DNA from 3 places in the Thomasclavelia ramosa DSM 1402 genome. Region 1 is predicted to be linked to each of the others. Evidence: a T-box and tRNA genes for the amino acid it is inferred to sense, from the RefSeq annotation. Region 1 holds a T-box; the other regions hold tRNA genes.

What was found. A T-box is a leader RNA that pairs with one kind of tRNA and senses whether it is charged. The one in region 1 lies ahead of lysS (lysine--tRNA ligase), so its partner is inferred to be a tRNA-Lys.
Region 2: it encodes a tRNA-Lys, which carries the amino acid that the T-box ahead of lysS (lysine--tRNA ligase) is inferred to sense. The anticodon was not compared.
Region 3: it encodes a tRNA-Lys, which carries the amino acid that the T-box ahead of lysS (lysine--tRNA ligase) is inferred to sense. The anticodon was not compared.

What each region holds. Positions count from the first base shown of each region.
Region 1 is NZ_CP036346.1:3,114,004-3,120,517, reverse strand. Features, by position in the region: gene EYR00_RS14900 (alpha/beta hydrolase) at 1-22, shown strand, start outside; gene EYR00_RS14895 (O-acetylhomoserine aminocarboxypropyltransferase/cysteine synthase family protein) at 482-1,765, shown strand; gene EYR00_RS14890 (helix-hairpin-helix domain-containing protein) at 1,892-2,137, shown strand; T-box leader at 2,180-2,415, shown strand; gene lysS (lysine--tRNA ligase) at 2,451-3,935, shown strand; gene EYR00_RS14880 (ArsR/SmtB family transcription factor) at 4,133-4,408, shown strand; gene EYR00_RS14875 (permease) at 4,509-5,513, shown strand; gene EYR00_RS14870 (thioredoxin family protein) at 5,795-6,130, shown strand; gene EYR00_RS14865 (arsenate reductase/protein-tyrosine-phosphatase family protein) at 6,224-6,514, shown strand, end outside.
Region 2 is NZ_CP036346.1:1,417,682-1,424,195, reverse strand. Features, by position in the region: gene EYR00_RS06765 (RluA family pseudouridine synthase) at 1-787, opposite strand, end outside; gene EYR00_RS06760 (NUDIX hydrolase) at 1,003-1,536, shown strand; tRNA gene EYR00_RS06755 (tRNA-Asp) at 1,589-1,665, opposite strand; tRNA gene EYR00_RS06750 (tRNA-Ser) at 1,673-1,763, opposite strand; gene EYR00_RS06745 (phosphatase PAP2 family protein) at 1,944-2,462, opposite strand; gene EYR00_RS06740 (HAD hydrolase-like protein) at 2,440-4,014, opposite strand; tRNA gene EYR00_RS06735 (tRNA-Lys) at 4,121-4,196, shown strand; gene tnpA (IS200/IS605 family transposase) at 4,374-4,865, opposite strand; gene EYR00_RS06725 (CPBP family intramembrane glutamic endopeptidase) at 5,021-5,752, opposite strand; gene EYR00_RS06720 (DUF975 family protein) at 5,765-6,514, opposite strand, start outside.
Region 3 is NZ_CP036346.1:2,633,089-2,639,602, forward strand. Features, by position in the region: gene EYR00_RS12660 (hypothetical protein) at 1-629, opposite strand, end outside; gene EYR00_RS12665 (SPL family radical SAM protein) at 761-1,621, shown strand; tRNA gene EYR00_RS12670 (tRNA-Lys) at 1,799-1,874, shown strand; gene EYR00_RS12675 (family 1 glycosylhydrolase) at 1,973-3,451, opposite strand; gene EYR00_RS12680 (PTS transporter subunit EIIC) at 3,455-4,846, opposite strand; gene EYR00_RS12685 (PRD domain-containing protein) at 4,928-5,797, opposite strand; gene EYR00_RS12690 (PTS sugar transporter subunit IIA) at 5,813-6,280, opposite strand.

The sequences.
Region 1 (6,514 bases):
TAGACATCGTAAAACACATTAATAAAAACTTTTAAATAATTAGATATAATCTCGCCAAAGTAGATAGATGTGATAATATAATCTTACCAAGACTATAGAAGTGAGATTTTTATTATGGAAAAAATTGAAAGGTATAGCAATATATTTTTTAAGTTTTAGAAAGAACAAAAATTAAAGAAAGGGAATCATTAATAATATAAGACTATTGCTACCCCATAAAATGCTAGTTTATATCTAGTAAGTTAATTATTTTTGACCATTTGACAATAGATACATATAAATTTATAACATGACTTTTTATTTCCCTATTGACAGGTAGGAAATAGTTTAGTATACTCTATTCATACTATAACAGTAGGATAAGGGGAAGAAAAATGAATTTTGAACTACTACAACAGCTCAGAAATAATTTTCGGAATGGACGAATGTATTGTTTTTTATAAATCATAGATAACAAACATTAAGAAAAGAGGAAAATAAAATGAGTAAAGATAATTTAAGATTTGAAACTAAACAGTTACATGTAGGACAAGAAATAACTGATCCTACCGGAGCAAGAGCAGTGCCTATTTACCAGACAGCAGCTTATGTATTTGATAATTGTGATCATGCGGCAGCACGTTTTGGATTAAGTGATGCTGGTAATATTTATGGACGCTTAACTAATCCAACTGAAGATGTTTTTGAACAAAGAATGGCAGCTTTAGAAGGTGGGGTAGCAGCATTAGCAGTAGCTTCAGGAGCGGCTGCAGTGACTTATGCGATTGAAAGTATTACACGAAGTGGTGATCATATTGTGGCAGCTAAACAAATTTATGGGGGGACATATAATTTATTAGCTCACACATTGACAAATTATGGTGTTAATACAACATTTGTTGATAGTGATGATCCCGAGAATTTTAAATTAGCGTTACAAGAAAATACCAAAGCGATTTTTATAGAGTCATTAGGAAATCCTAATTCAAGTTTAGTTGATGTTGAGGCAGTTAGTAAAATTGCTCATGAGCATGGTATTCCATTAATTATTGATAATACATTTGGAACACCATATTTATTTAGGCCAATTGAACATGGAGCAGATATTGTTGTGCATTCAGCAACTAAGTTTATTGGCGGGCATGGAACTACTTTAGGTGGTGTAATTGTCGATTCTGGAAAGTTTGATTGGCAGGCTTCAGGGAAGTTCCCACAATTAAGTAAACCTGATCCAAGTTATCACGGTGTTATTTTTACTGAAGCTGCTGGAGCTGCCGCCTTTGTAACTAGAATTAGAGCAGTAGTATTACGTGATAAGGGAGCGACTATTTCTCCGTTCAATGCTTTTCTTTTATTACAAGGATTGGAGACATTATCACTACGAGTAGAGCGTCATGTAGAAAATGCTTTAAAAGTGGTTGATTATTTAAGTAAACATCCTAAAGTTGCAAAAGTTAATCATCCATCACTAAATAATAGTCCTTATCATGAATTATATCAACGATATTTCTCACATGGAGCTGGATCAATTTTTACTTTTGAAATTGCTGGTGACGAAAATGATGCTAAGAAATTTATAGATAATTTAGAAATTTTTTCTTTATTAGCAAATGTAGCTGATGCGAAATCATTAGTAATTCATCCTGCTTCAACAACGCATTCACAAATGAATGAAGCTGAATTAGCAGCATCTGGAATTAAAGCTAACACTATTAGATTGTCAATTGGTTTAGAGCATATAGATGATTTGTTAGAAGATATCGAAAATGCATTTGACCATGTATAAAAAATAAAAATACGTCAATAATATAACTAGAAATTGTTGTTGCTTAAAATTTCTATTGACCAAAAGCTATCCCAGAGGATAGCTTTTAAGTTATTAGTGGCTTATAATGTAATTGAGGTGATCATTATGAGTGAGTTAACTAAAATACCTTATGTTGGTAAAGCAACTGCTGCATCATTGAATTTAATTGGTTATGAAACGATAGCTTCTTTAAAAGGCGCTGACCCAGAAGAAATGTATCAAAAAGAATGTGATGTTAGAGGACAAATGGTAGATCGCTGCCAACTTTATATGTACCGTATGGTAGTATATTATGCAAGTAGTAAAAATCCAGATCCCAAAAAGTTAAAATGGTGGATTTGGAAAGATTGATATTGACAATAATTGGAAGATAAGTTAAGATTACAAAGATGAATAAAGGCGATGAATAGAGGAGTAATTGTATTTTATGTGTTTAAGAGAGTCTCGGCTGGTGGAATGGGATAACACAGGATATAATGAAAAAAGACTAGGAGCTGTATCTAGGATATTAAGGTTGATTAGATAACGTGAGCCACGTTACAGGCAAAACTATTATTTGATAGTTGTTGAGGTTAATAAGGTGACTTATTAACGAATTAGGGTGGTACCACGATACTCTCGTCCCTTTAGCGGATGAGAGTTTTTTATATTTTAGGAGGAAAAAATGGAAGAAAGAAAGTTTAGCGAACAAGAGTTAGTTCGCCGTGAAAAATTACAAGAGCTAGTAGATAAGGGAATTGATCCTTTTGGACAACGGTTTGATGTTACTGCATATTCAAAAGAAATTAAGGAAACTTACGGTGATAAGACGCATGAAGAATTAGAAGAAATGGCTGTTGAGGTTAAAGTCGCTGGAAGAATTATGACAAAGCGTCGCAAAGGGAAAGTGTGCTTCATGCATATTCAAGATCGAGATGGTCAAATCCAGTTATATGTACGTAAGGATGCAGTCGGTGAAGATGTTTATGAAATTATCAAAAAAGGTGATATTGGAGATATCGTTGGTGTAAAAGGAACCGTATTTATGACAAATACAGGGGAATGTTCTATTAAGGTTGAAGAGTATACTCATTTAACTAAGGCTTTACGTCCTTTACCAGAAAAATATCATGGATTAAGTGATGTTGAAGAACGTTATAGAAGAAGATATGTTGATTTAATCATGAATGAAGAAGCTCGTAAAATTGCTTTTGCAAGACCAAAAATAATCCGTTCTATTCAACATTATCTAGATAATCAAGGCTATGTTGAGGTAGAAACACCTGTATTAAATCCAATTTTAGGTGGTGCCAGTGCGAGACCTTTTGTTACTCATCATAATGCTTTGGATATGAATTTTTATTTACGTATTGCAACTGAATTAGGATTAAAGAGATTAATTGTTGGTGGTATGGATGCGGTTTATGAAATTGGACGTTTATTCAGAAATGAAGGAATGGATAGAACACATAATCCTGAATTTACAACAATTGAAGTTTATAAAGCCTTTAGTGACCTTGAAGGGATGATGGATTTAACTGAAGGAATTATTTCAAATGCAGCTAATGAAGTTTGTGGTACATATGAGTTAGAATATAAGGGAAATAAGATTTCTTTAGCACCAGGATTTAAACGTATTTCAATGACAGATGCAATTAAAGAAAAAACAGGAATTGATTTTGCTGATCAATTAAGCTTTGATGATGCTAAGAAATTAGCAGAAGAGCATCATATTGAGGTAGAACCTCATTTTGGCTATGGTCATATTATCAATGAATTCTTTGAAAAATATGTTGAAGAAACAATTATTGAACCGACATTTGTCTATGGTCATCCAATTGAGATTTCACCACTTGCAAAGAAGAATTTAGATGATCCACGTTTTACACAACGTTTTGAATTATTTATCTGTGGTAATGAATATGCTAATGCATTTACTGAATTAAATGATCCAATTGATCAGTATGAAAGATTTGCTAATCAGTTAAAAGAAAAAGAATTAGGTAATGATGAAGCTAATGAAATGGATTTAGATTATGTAGAAGCATTGGAATATGGATTACCACCAACAGGTGGAATGGGTATGGGAATTGATAGACTTGTTATGTTATTAACTGGACAAGAATCAATCCGTGAGGTAATTTTATTCCCTCATATGAAGAATAAGTAAAGTCATGTATTTTCTTGTGAGAATTTCGTGAGAATGAAGCAGATTTCTTAAATGATATCTGCTTTTTATATGCATGAATCTAAGAATAATATCATTTCTTTCAAGCACTATAATTACGATATATTTTACAAATATATTGACGAATATCGATATGTATGTTAATATCACATCGAAGAAGATAGATATGAGGTGGTTTGATGGAAAAACAGTTTAATCAAGATGCTAAGGTTTTTAAAGCATTCTGCGATCCTAATCGTTTAAGAATATTAGATATTTTGAAATCCGGTGAACATTGCGCATGTAAATTGTTAGATATATTAGATGTTAGCCAATCTACGTTATCGCACCATATGAAACTGTTAACTGACGCTAAAATTGTAAATGTTAGAAAAGATGGGAAATGGTCTCATTATTCTTTATCTAAAGATGGTATACAGTTTGCAATAGAATATTTACAACAGCTCAAAGTATGAAATATGTAAATAAGTTAACTGTTGTATAAATTACCACCACTAAATAGGTGGAAATTTATTTGTTTTATACATCGAAATATATCGATATAAGGAGGGTGCTATGAGTCAAATTTTGCTGTTTTTTCAAGACCAGATTCTTGGGATGCGATGGTTAAATGAATTGATTGGATCAATATTAACTAGCATTGGATTAAATATAGATGAAAAAATAGGTGGGATGTTGCATTTTTTTATTTATGATAGTATTAAGATATTTATATTATTATCGGTATTGATTTATATTATTTCATATATTCAAAGTTATTTTCCACCAGAAAAAACAAAAAAGATATTAGGAAGATTTTATGGTATTTGGGCAAATATATTAGGAGCTTTACTTGGAACAGTTACACCGTTTTGTAGTTGTTCATCGATTCCTATCTTCATGGGATTTACAAGTGCAGGCTTACCCTTAGGCGTAACATTCTCGTTTCTGATTTCTTCACCTATGGTTGATCTAGGAGCGCTGATATTATTAATGAGCATATTCGGATGGAAAGTGGCGGTGTTATATGTTATAGCTGGTTTGATTATATCTGTTGTTGGGGGAAGGTTGATAGAAAAACTTGGTATGGATGACCAAGTGGCTGATTTTATTAAACAGACAGATAATGTAGATGTTGGTTTTGTGAGCTTAACAGTCAAAGATAGACGAAACTTTGCAAAAGAACAAGTCATAGAAACAGTTAAGAAAGTATCAATATATATATTTGTAGGTGTTGCTATTGGATCAGTCATTCATAATGTAATACCCGAACATTGGATACAGTCTATACTAGGTGATCATAATTTTTATTCTGTTCCACTTGCAACAGTAGTTGGTGTACCTATGTATGCTGATATATTTGGAACAATTCCTATAGCAGAAAGTCTATTGTTAAAAGGGGCAGGGCTTGGAACTGTTTTATCATTTATGATGGCTGTTACAACATTATCTTTACCATCAATGATTATGCTATCAAAGGCAGTGAAGAGAAAACTTATGATTGTATTTGTGGCAATAGTAACAGTAGGTATTATATCTGTAGGTTTTATGTTTAATATATTTTCATTTCTATTAATGTAGAAGATATGTTTAATATGAGAAATATTGTACATTTTAATATAACGATGGAGATTAATTAAATGTTAAAAAGTGGTTTTAACTATTCAATTCACTCAGTTGGTGGATGTACATGTTTGGGGTTATAATTAAGGTAGGACGGGAAAGAAGATTTTGTTAAAGAAATTATTTTAGTTATAAATCAATATCTAGATGATAAATGGATGATGGCAGTTCCTAGATAAGAAAATCCATTATTAGATGTTGTCTCAAAATTTAATTATGAATAAAAGGAGAAATAAGTGATGAAATTATTTAAGAAAAAAGAGAAAAATTGTTGTAATGTTCAATGTGGTGATGGGAGTATGAAGAGAGGATTGGAAAAGAAAGATAAGGGTTCAAGAATTAAAGTCTTAGGTTCTGGCTGTGCTAAATGTGCAACTTTAGAGAAAAATGTTAAAGAAGCCTTGGATGAATTAGGACAGGAAATGAGTATAGAACATATCACAGATTTTACAGAAATAGCAAGCTATGGGATTATGTCTACACCTGCGCTTGTAATTGATGAGAAAGTAGTATCTTTTGGAAAGGTTTTAACGATAGAAGAAGTTAAGAATATCATATTAACAATAGATGGATGAATCATTGAAACAAGGTGTTTTTTGTGAAGGGGATTTAAGCGAGATGAAATTGCTTATTATTGTTTTTATTTAATATTAAACAATTTGAAAGAAATGAATAATATGCCAAGAGTCGCATTTATATGTGTTCATAATTCTTGTAGAAGCCAGATTGCAGAGGCAATAGCAAAATTGTTTGCTTCTGATGTATTTGAAAGCTATTCAGCAGGAACAGAAGTAAAACCGCAAATAAATCAGGATGCTGTTAGGATAATGAAAAAACGATATGATATGGATATGGAAAAAACACAACACCCTAAGTTACTAGTCGATATTCCAGAAGTAGATATTGTTATAACTATGGGATGTAATGTTAATTGTACATTTCTTCCTTGCAGATACAAG
Region 2 (6,514 bases), 1.6 Mb from region 1:
TACGATCACCAATAATTGGGTGTTCAATACTTGATAAATGTACTCTGATCTGGTGCATCCGTCCAGTTATTAATGTAACCTCAACAAGACTATAATCACAATTATATTTTAACGGCCTAACAATCGTTTCCATCGTTAAAGCCCCAGGATAGTCTTTCTTTACTAATTTAACTTGAGCCTGATTCTCTAACTTGATCATATATCCGTGTAAATTTCGCTGATGATTCAATTGTCCGCGACAGATCGTTAAATATTTTTTTTCAATGCAATGACGTTGCTTTATCATTTCATTGAGATTTTGCAAAGCTGCCAAAGTTTTACCAAAAATTACAATTCCACTAGTATTCCTGTCTAAACGATGAACTGGTCCTGGCATAAAAGTATTTTCTCGACTTAGATCTAGTTCATTTTTTGAAGCAAGATAACTTAAAACCTGATTTGTTAAAGTATTAATGCTTTCATTTGCATCCTCATGAACTAAAAGCCCTGCTGGTTTAAAAACAATCAATACATGTTTATCTTCATAAAGAACACTAAACGTTTTATTAACCTCATAGATACTTTTGGTTTCTGTAAATTCTTTGAATTTATCATCATATAAAAACATTTCGACCTCATCATCTAATGATAAAATATATTTTTCATCCACTTTTTTCCCATTTACTTTGATATCTTTTTTTCGAAACATTTTATATATAAAATTATTTGGAGCATTAACTAGTAACTTTTTTAAATATTTATCAATTCTTTGATTAGCATCATTTTCTGTTATTTTTAATTTTTTCATTATATCACCTTGAAACATTATAACAAAATTTGCTAAAAACGCCTAATACTTTTATTGTAACCCTTTACATTTTATGAAACTGATGCTATAATTGACTTTGTTAAGTGAAGTATTTCGCTTTACATACCCCCTATTATCACCCTTACGTGAAATAATAGAAAAAAGTATGCACCCCCGCATACTTTTTTTGTTATACTTTTAATGAGGTGAAACTAATGGAAAAGAAAATATCATCAGAAATAATCTATGATGGAAAAATTATCACTGTTTATAAAGACAAAGTAGAATGTGAAAATGGGAATCTCGCAACTCGAGAAGTAGTTCGACACCACGGCGGAGTTGGCGTTCTTGCTATTGTTGATGACAAAATTTTATTAGTAAAGCAATATCGGTATCCTAATGCTGTAGATACTTTAGAAATTCCTGCGGGTAAATTAGAATTAAATGAAGATACTGCTATATGCGCTTTACGAGAATTAGAAGAAGAAACTGGCTATAGTGCTAAAAAGATAAGTTTAATTTCTAAGTTTTTACCAACTCCTGGTTATAGTGATGAATGGCTTTATGTATACGAAGCTCATGATGTTTACAAAGTCGAAAATCCTTTAGAGTGTGATGAAGATGAAGTAATTGAATTAATTAAAATGGATATTGATACCGCTTATCACAAAGTAGTTAATGGCGAAATCTTTGATTCTAAAACAATGATTGCAATTTTGCATGCTTATATTAATAAAAACAAATCATAATGATTTGTTTTTATAAAAAAAGTTTCACCAAAGTGAAACTAAACAATCTAATTGGCGGTCTGGACGGGACTCGAACCCGCGACCTCCGCCGTGACAGGGCGGCATTCTAACCAACTGAACTACCAGACCAATATAATGGCGGAGACAGAGGGATTTGAACCCTCGCGCCAGTTTCCCGACCTACACCCTTAGCAGGGGCGCCTCTTCAGCCTCTTGAGTATGTCTCCGTCTGTTGCTTAAACATAATATCATATGTAAAAAGTTTTTGCAATAATTTTAGCCAACTTTTTTCTATAAAAACTTACTCTACCTGATAAAAAAGCAAATTATTTCGTTTAAATCAGTCTTATTTAAAAAATAATTTTTTTATTTTTTTAAAGGAGCAGACCCTTGCTCCTTTTATCACACTAAAATAACATAACAATTATTCCAACACTAATTCCCAAAACAATTGCAAAAGTAACATCGCTCAAATAATGGACAAACAAATACAATCTTGAAAAAGCCATTAATGCAGCAAAAATCATGCAAATAAAGCCGACTCTAGGAAAAAAGAAACATACAGTCGTTGCGCATGCAAAGCTTGAAGTAGTATGTCCTGAAGGAAATGAATAATCACTCGGAACTGGAATCAACATTTCAACATCATGATATGTATGACATGGTCGCTTACGCCTTACAATCGACTTAATTGTCACTTGACCGATGACTGTTGCTAATATTAGCGCTGCCAGCATTTTTTGAGAAAGCAGCTGTGTTTTATCATTAAGACTTAAAAGTAAAATTAAAACAAGCCAAATCATTCCAAAATCACCAATTCCAGCAATAAACTTCATCGCACCACTAAAAAAACGATGATGATAAAACTGCGGAAAAAAGTGCGATGTTTTAACATCTATTTCTTTAATCTTCTGCAAAATTCGCATCATCTTCCTCCGCTTCTGTAATTAATAAATAAATCATTTTAACTATATAGACTATTATTACATTAAAAATAATGAACAATACTAATTTTACTGCCATTGTCGATAATAAACCATTACCCGCAATTAAACTAGAATAATCAGGAATAAAACTTAGTAGAGCATTTAAGCTGTTAAAAATAACCGCATATATGGATAAAACTAGATTAACATAAAAATCAATAATGCTTTTAATTATTCCAGCAACAATACCTGGTCTCTGAATAAAATCTTCAAAACCGATAAAAATTATTAATCCTAAAAATGATATCAGTCCCACCACGATAACAGTATAGACAAAATTAATAAAATAAGACAATAGTCCCCGTTTTTCTAATAATATTTCATCATTTGACTTTTCAAATAATTCTCCCTCTTCCAACTTAGTTCCAGAATTACCATTAATAATATCCATCAATTCATTAACGCGTTCAGGATCACATCCTATCGCTGTTCTTGTTTTTGAAAATTCATCATCCTGATATAAATTCTCTCTTTTAAAAACAGTATCGGCAATTTCGTTGTCAGTTTCTGAAACTTCTTCTGACTCTAAAACCTCTTCAATTGACTTTTCCAAAGTTGCAATACTTTGGGGATTAGAAAAATGTTCATCATCCACTGGCGCTACAATAACATCTTCATCTTCAAATAACGATGTATTGACGGTATCAGCTTCACGATTTGCAATTTCTCCCAAAAAATAATGATATGTATTGCGAACTAGTTCAATCAACTGCTGATCATTTTGATACTCTTCAAGCAGCTTAGCGTATGTTTTATCTAGTGTTTCAATATCCATATCACTAGACATCCCTAATAACGGCGAAAATATTTCCATTGTATCGTAACGTGCAAAAAGAAAAATATTAATAATTTCTAAATTATTTCTTGCAATTTTAAATACCCTTGGACCAATCGATTCTTGTACCAAGCATAAATCACTTAGATAAATTACATTGATTAAACATTGATTAGCTGCATAAAGAAGATTTGGATAGTTTGCAATTACAATTGCCTCACTTGGTTTGCAGTTCATTTGTTCAAGAGTTGTTTTTAAAACAGCAGTATCTGGTAATGGTAGATTATCGCTATCGCCGCCAATAACAAAATCAACTTTGTCATACAATCTTGTTAATTGTAAATATTGAATTGCACGTTTTGTTTTATGAGTTGAAACCACAGCAATTTTAATCTCTTTTTGTTTAAAAAATTGTAACAGTTCATCCGTTCCCTCTTTTTTTATTGTCTCAGGCTTTAACTTTGCATACTCGTATAAATCACGTTCAATCAACTTATTAATATCATCGGGATTAATATCTTTAGAAATTGGAAAATCATTATACATTGTTTTCATATTTCCAAGGGCTTCCTCGAAAATATCTTTAGTTAATTCAAAATTGTGAGTTTTACAAATCCTTTTAAAATAATTAAATCTAAGCCGATTTAGATCTAATAATCCTCCATCCAATGATAAAATAACTACTTTTATATTGTTAATAGTTTGTTTGTAGAACATTGCCAGATCACTCCATTCACCTAGTAATTATAGCATAGCTAATGTCATTTTTCATTAAATTTAACTTGCTTTTATGTTTAAATAGGTGTATTATAATATCTGTCCTCTCTCCTTAGCTCAGTTGGTAGAGCAACAGACTCTTAATCTGTGGGTCCACGGTTCGAGACCGTGAGGGGAGACCATTAATAAATTTCCGTAATTCTTATTTATATAAGTTTTACGGTTTTTTTATTATAAAATCATAACCACGCCTAAAAGACGTACTCGCCCTGTAAGGGCATGCTGTTGCGCTAGTCATTCGACCACTGAACGCCTTGACAACCGCAACGTCATTTGCTCACTGACCCTCAAAGGGTCTTTTACTTTTTTTTCTTTTTCTTGTACCCTTCCACTGGTTCTCCTGTGAACGGGTCAATAAATTCTTCCATACTCATTTGATTACTCAACTTATCTTCCGCCAACTGATTTTGAATATATTCTCTCACTGTCTTCTCGTTCTTTCCTACTGTATCTACAAAATAGCCTCTTGCCCAAAATTTTCGATTTCCATATTTATATTCCATACTTGCATGACGATCAAATATCATAAGCGTTGACTTGCTTTTCAGGTATCCCATGAACTCCGCCACAGAATACTTTGGTGGTATTTCTAATAGAAGGTGAATATGATCAGGACATAACTCTCCTTCTATCAGCTCTATTCCCGGTTTTCTTTCAATTAAGGTCTTTATAATTAATCTTATATCATGTCTTAATTTATTGTATATTACCATCCTTCTAAATTTTGGTACTATTACAATATGAGATTTACATCTATATGATGTATGTGATAAACTTTTTGTGTCTTTCATAGACTAACCTCCTCGTTATTTTATTTGCAGCTGCCAGGCTACAATTATTATATCACGAGGAGGTTTTTTACCCAGACGCTAAAGCTTTATTGTTACCACGCGCATAGCACGTGGTTTTTGTTTCACAATAAAAAACACTATGTCATGCATAGTGTTTAAAACATCGTCGCCATTAACAATACTGCGATTAGATTTTTTGCAGCATGTAAAATGATCGGAGCTATAATTGTTTGACGTTTTTCATATACGATTGAAAAAGATAAACCTGCCATCATATATGGAATCAATTTAATCCATTCACTCATATCACCAGCTAAAATATAGCTGTAAACATGTAACAAGCCAAATAGGAATGCTGAAATCAAATGAGCCCAAACCATATTTTTTTGCCGTAAACTGTTGAAAATCAGACCTCTAAATAACAACTCTTCAATAAATGGTGCAATAATTACTGATTGAAAAAACATTAATAGAAAATTAGATTGCACAAGAGTTTCCACTAATGTCTGGTTAGCTGCTTCGCCTGATTGAGGGGCTACAAGATTGACAATCAGTTCCCCTGCAATTGAAAATAAATATGCTAAACCAATCCCGATCGTAAGCACCCATATTATATTTTCCAAAAAGTCTTTTTTAAAAACAAGCCAGTTTTCTTTAATAAAACCCTTAAACACAATAATCAAAGGAATAGCAGTTGCAATTCCGATGAATAAATTAAAAAATGCATTTAAACTATTAGTTGAAAAATCATTAGCTATATATACTGTATATAGCTTCAAAAAATAATTAATTACAATTGGTGCAAAATAAAGATACCAGGGAAAAATCAATATGACCCCTATCGCCTTTTGCCTACTATTTAATTTAATTTTTTTTATCAAATTCAAATTAACACCTCGTTAAATATTATTTTTATCTTCTAAATCAATTTCTTCAAAAAATACTGCTAAACTAGTATTTAGTTCAGCACCAAACAAATAAGTAGTCAAAGCCGCCACGATAATATTCAAAATTAATGGAATCGGTAAAATCATCTCAACAACAGCAGAAAGTACTAATACTAAGATAGCCCATCCTAAATATGACAAATACAGCATAAATAAAGTTCGTTTATGTCCTTTCATTAAACGAGCTGATTCACTCATTGCCTTGGCACCGCGTATATTATATTTTTCTAATACAAAAGGTGTTAAAGCAAATACCAAACTATAAATAAACGCTACAATTGCAATAATGATGATACCAATAAAAAAGATTACTCCTAGTGTTCCTAATGCTTCAATTACAGTTGGATCATTTAAATATGCACTTACATTAGTAGAGTATACAGCAGCTTGCTCAATAATTGCTCCTAATTGAGAAAAAACATTACTGTCTACTGTAAATCTAGCAATTACGAATATGATTAATCCAAGCAGCATCATAATCACCAATAATAATATTTCTCTAATAAAATATGTGCCAAATAAATCTTTAAAACGTCTTAATCCGACTACCCCATCTTGTTCAATAGTGACCTCATCACCTTGTTCATTGACTGTTTTTAATGCAGTTACCACATTCCCATGACCAAAGGGCAACATTATAATAGTTACAATCAATGAAAGAAATGGTATCACCCCGCCAATTTCTGAACCAATATAATTAGC
Region 3 (6,514 bases), 480 kb from region 1:
TCATAATTATTATAAGCAGTACCTATTTGTCTGAGTGCAATATCTTCAGGTAATAAATATGGTGCTACATCGCCAAACAAATCATTAGCTACTCGACTAATATCCATATTTTCAACCCTTTCCTCAAGTGTCAAATCTTTATATTTAAATAAGCTATCATCTTTACTTACATCCTCAACTGTCATCATTTGCTTATTGATTAATTCATCTAAGTTATTATTTAAACTCACTAAATCTCCAACAAAAAAATACATTCTTTCACTATCTCTAAAAGTTACTTGGCTTTCTTCATTTTTTGAAGGAACTAAATAAATATATGACTGATATTCTGGAACATTAACTTGAAAAATATACTTGCTTTCACTTTTTTGTCCTTGATAGCTTAACGTTGAAAGCATTGTTCCACTAATTAAATTATAATGATCCACACTATTAGCCATCAACATTAATAAATCATGCTTACCCTGATCATTATTCGCAAATATTTTATCGTTTTTATCAATTTCTCTTTTGCCATTTAGTTCTGCAATATTAATCGTTGTATCTCCTACTTCCTTTGTTACCTCTTCCCTACAGCCACTAATAACAAACATCATTGCCATCAATACTAGCACATATTTAGTCTTCATCACCATTCATCCTTTTTATTTTTATTTAATCATAACAATTATTAGAATTATGTAGAATTAATATTCCCAACAACGATTCTTTACATACATATTTCAAGCAATATGTTATGATTAAATCAGAAGGTGATAAAATGAAATATCAACCATTAGAATCTAAAAGCGCCTTAAATAAAGTTAGTGGGCGATTTCCCTTTAAGTGGGATTTAAATATCTATCGCGGCTGTCAACATGGTTGTATTTATTGTTATGCCATTTACAGTCATAAATACCTTGACAACAATGATTATTTTGGCACGATCTATTATAAAGAGAATATTTTATCTTGTTTAGAAAAAGAATTATCATCACCTAAATGGAAACACGAATTAGTTAATATTGGGGGTGTTTGTGATAGTTATCAGCCTTTAGAAGAACAATTACAAATAATGCCAGAAATTTTAAAATTAATGATTAAGTATAAAACACCTATTATTATTTCTACCAAATCATCATTAATCCTTCGTGATATTGAACTAATCAATGAATTATCAAAAATAACCTATGTTAATATTGCTTGTACTATTATTACTGTTGATGATGACTTACGTAAAATCATCGAACCAGGAAGTTCACCCATTATTGAACGATTTAAAGTAATTGACCAAATCAAAAAGGAAACTAAAGCTCATGCTGGTATTCACATTATGCCAATTATCCCTTATCTCACTGATCAACCCGGAAACTTAAATGGATTATATAAAATGGCAAAAAAAGTAAACGCTGATTATGTGTTACCCGGTACTCTCTATTTACGAGGGCAAACTAAACCCTATTTCCTTAATTGTATAAAAAAATATAATTATGATTTATATCAAAAAATTGCTTCTCTATATTATCAAAAAAATGCTTTAAAAACTTATAAACCTAAAATCTATCAAACGATCTCAGAGCTACGAAAAATATATGACCTTCCCGCCCAAGCAAAAAGAAGTCCTAAAGATCAAAATCTTTAGGACTATTTATTATATCAGCTAGTTCTTTTACTAATTCATGTTCTCTTTATGCTGAATAATTATAACAATTTTCATCATTATAAGAAAAACATTGCTAAATTAATTTATTTTTTCCCAAAATAGCTTTACATTATTTCAAAACTATGTTATTTTTATATGGCACTGTTAAGTGTCTATGACCCGCTAGCTCAGCCGGTAGAGCATCTGACTTTTAATCAGAGGGTCAGGCGTTCGAATCGCCTGCGGGTCACCATTTGAAACACTAAGATGAACTTTTGTTCATCTTTTTTTATGGTTAATTCCAATTTAAAGAATCAATGAACTTTATAAATGAATAAACAGAATATTAACTTAATCTAATTTTCTTCCGTTTGAAGCAATTACTTTTTTATACCAGTAAAATGAATCTTTTTTATATCTATTATATGTTCCATTCCCCAAATTATCTACATCAACATAAACAAAACCATATCTTTTAATCATCTCGCCAGTAGATGCAGCCACTAAATCAATACATCCCCATGGTGTATAACCAACAAGTTCAACACCATCATCAACAGCTTCAGACATGGCCTGAATATGTTGTTTCATATATTCAATACGATAATCATCATGAACCGTTTTATCTATTTCTAATTTATCATCTTGTCCTAATCCATTTTCAACAACCATAATAGGAATATGATAACGGTCGTATATTTCATTTAAAAAATAACGTAACCCCAAAGGATCAATCTGCCAACCCCACTGACTCTTTTCTAGATATGGATTAGCAACTCCAAATATTAAATTACCATTTGTTTTTTCTAAATTTTTATCTGTTGTTACACAACCAGTTGAATAATATGAAAAGGTAAAGAAATCAACTGTTCCGCTTTTTAAAATATCTTCGTCATTCTCCCCAAAGTTGATATGAATATCGTTTTCCTTCAAATAACGATGTGCATAGCGAGGATATGCTCCATTTATTTGAATATCAGGACAATAATAGAAAATATTTCTACGTTCTTTCTGTACTAATAACATATCTTCAGGTCGACAAGAATATGGATATTGTGTAATTCCAGCAATCATGCATCCTATTTGGTATTCACCACTAATTTCATGAGCCATTCTGGTCGCCAATGCACTAGCAACAAGTTGATGATGTAATGCTTGATATTGTTTCACAATATCATTATGTTGTTCTACTGTTGATAACGTATCTAAATCTTCAATAACGCCAGCTCCCATGTCCTTTTTTGATGACGAAAGAATTCCACCAGAGAAATATCCATTACCTCCAAGAATCAAACTATTAATTTCATTAAACGTTAGCCAATATTTAACAAGTCCTTTGTATTCATTGAAAAGTGTTTGACAATATTTTAAATAAAAATCTATTGTTTCACGTGCATACCAGCCATCATATTTTTCTGCTAAATGATAAGGCATTTCATAATGTGAAATTGTCACAAGTGGTTCAATATTATACTTTTTCAATTCTAAAAATACATTCCTATAAAATTCAATTCCCTTTTGATTTGGTTCCTCATCATCACCATGCGGGAAAATACGGCTCCAATTAATTGACATTCTATAAACCTTAAATCCCATTTCACCCAGTAAAGCAATATCTTCTTGATAACGATGGTAGAAATCACTCGCCTTATGTGATGGATAAAAATATTTATCCTCATCTATTTTTTCAGTGAATAACCTTGGCTCTGTTCTTGAGCCTAATGTAAAGTGATCAGCAGTTGAATCTAATTTACCATCTTCATTCCAACCACCTTCAAATTGATTAGCAGCCGTTGCGCCACCCCATAAAAAATTCTTTGGAAAAGCCACTCCCTACACCTCTTTCTCATCTATTCCTAAAATATAAGTTAATATAAATGTAATAATCATTCCTACCAATGCAGCAATTAAAAAGAATATCAAATTATTTCCTGGACCCGCAAAAGTAACTACTGCAAACATACCTCCTGATCCTGGAAATGCATAACAGGCAACTTTTAATAGTCCAGCAATTAATCCTCCAGCTGCATTTCCAATCATCGCTGCATACAATGGTTTTTTATACTTAAAAGTAATCCCGAACATAGCCGGTTCTGTTACCCCACCAACAATTGCAGTAACCGCACACGACATGGCAGTAGATTTTACTTTTTTTGTCTTAGCTTTTAATGATACTGCTAAAGTCGCTGCAAATTGATTCATATTAGAAAGAATCATAGCTGGTAAAAAGAAAGGATCATATCCTAAAGAGGCGAAGGCCGAAGTCCAATATGGTGTCATCATTGTATGCATACCAGTCATAACCATTAAAGGTAACAATGCACACAAAATAGAAACCCCTAAGAAACCAATTGTTTCATAAATCCAAATAACCGCTTCTGCCACATAAGTTCCAATATAGTATCCCAACGGTGCCGTTACTACTAACATAATTGGTAACATGACTAATAAAGAACCTGTAGGGACAACAAATGATTTTAAAATATCTGGACAATATCGATTAATTAGTTTCTCAACTTTACTTAAAATATAAACAGTTAAAATAATTGGAATAACGGTAGTTGAATAATTTGCAACATAAACCGGTAATCCAAAAATTGACATAGCAGCTCCTTCAGTTGCCATTGCAATAAAACTTGGATAAATAAGCAATGCACCTAACAACATTCCTACACCTTGGTTTGCTCCAAATTTTTTAGCAGCTGTTGCGCCTAAAAAAACGGGAAAGAAATAGATAAAAGCATCCCCCAACCAATATAAAATTTGATATGTTGAGCTTGTTTCAGGCAAGATTCCTACCATATTCGCAAGCATATAGAATACTTTGATCATTCCTCCACCAATCATCATTGGAATAATCGGCGTGATACATCCTGATATCCCATCCATAATTCCCATAAGTACAGATTTTAAAGCGACTTTTTTCTTTTCTGCATTTCCATCAAGATCTTCATCAATTGCTTCTTCTCTTTGGAGATTGCCAAACTCACAAATTTCCGCATAAGCATCAGCAACTGCGGGTCCAATAATGATCTGCAATTCATCATTGGACCATTGACTTCCTAATACCTGATCTACATTTTCTATATCAGATATCTTCACAATACTCCTGTCCTTTAAATTAAAACGCAATCTGGTTGTACAATGTTGAAAATATGTAATATTTTCTTTTCCACCGATTGAATCTAAAATCGTTTTAGCAAGTTTTTCATATTTCTTTGCCATTTTTTCTCCTCCTTTTTATATACAAAACATTATCTTGCGCGCCAAATAATGTAATGAGTAAAATAAAACCCCATCAAAGTATTACTTTTCTGGGGTGATGCCCTTTCGGTGACAATCCTCTTTTATATACAATCTATTAACATGGACTAATAAATATAATAGTTCCTCGGTCGTACATTTTTCTTTATATTCCTGATAAAAATAGTTATCTATCTTACTGATACAATCATAGGTATCTGGATACTTTTCTATCATGCTCTCATATAATTCACGATTGTTATCTGTGAACATTTCTCTAGCTTCTTTTCTTTGAACAAAATATTTTAGATGATTTTTAAACCTAAAGTAATTAAAACTCTTCTTGTCTATATTAAAATTAAAATGTTTTTCTACTATGTTAGTAACATTAAAGATAACCTTTGATATCTTATTTTCAATATTACCTTCATGCATTTTCGTATTTGTACCTTCAAGTGCATTAATAAAATGCATAGTTATACTTGTAACTTCACCTTTTGGTAAATGAGTATCTAATTCCTCATTAGTTTTTTTTACCATCCACTTTGATATTTTTGTTAATAGTGGATATTCATACTCTAATTCATAAGAATATGGTAACGAAATATCCATACCATTTTTCTCCCTAATAACAGCAAAATTAATATGATCAGCTAAAATAAACACTAAATTAGGACTTAATTCATCTTCAATATTCTTTTTTGCAACATCCACCATTTTTGTAACTAAGTTAAAAATGTTATTTGGTATTTCCTTAAGTAGACCATAATATCTATTGTCAACATCATAGAAGGTTCGCTCAATAACAGAGAGATCTTTTATTTCATAGGGAATATTTCCATATCCAATTCCTTTAGCAAATACAATAACTTCATTGTTTTCCCCATCAACTGCAATTGCTATATTATTATTTATTTTTTTGATGACTTTCACGAAGTATTCCTCCTTCTATTTAATCAAAGTATCTCCTCTATGAACTTCCCTATCATAACATTCTAATTTTATACTTTGATTATAACCTGCTGTAAATATAACCATAGTTGTTTTATCTATATTCATTTCATCCATAATATTATCATCAAATTTTAATATAGGCATATTCTTCTTTACCTTATCGCCAACTTTGACAAATATCTCAAATCCTCTACCTTTTAAGTTTACAGTATCCAAACCAACGTGTACTAATATTTCAACCCCACTTCTAGTTTTAATTCCAAATGCATGTTTACTATTTGGTATCATAACAATTATTCCATCAACAGGTGAAACAACAATATTATCTGATGGAATAATTGCAAAGCCATCACCCATCATTCTTGTTGAAAATACTTTATCTGGAACATCCTCTATATTTATACATTTTCCATCTATTGGTGAAACAATTCCTCCATCTTGTTTATTCATAAATTTAAACATATTAACTCCTCCTTTTATACAAAAAAACTCTTTGATTCATTATCCTAAATAATAGGTCATGCCTCAAAGAGTTACAATCCTTCTGTTCAATTTTACACCAATATAATAACAATTATTTAACCTATTGTCAATAATATATGATAACTATCAATGATATTATTAATTTTTAAATTATCGTATACATTTAAAATCAGCTAATGTACATAAAATATTTATATATCTTGAAATATCATT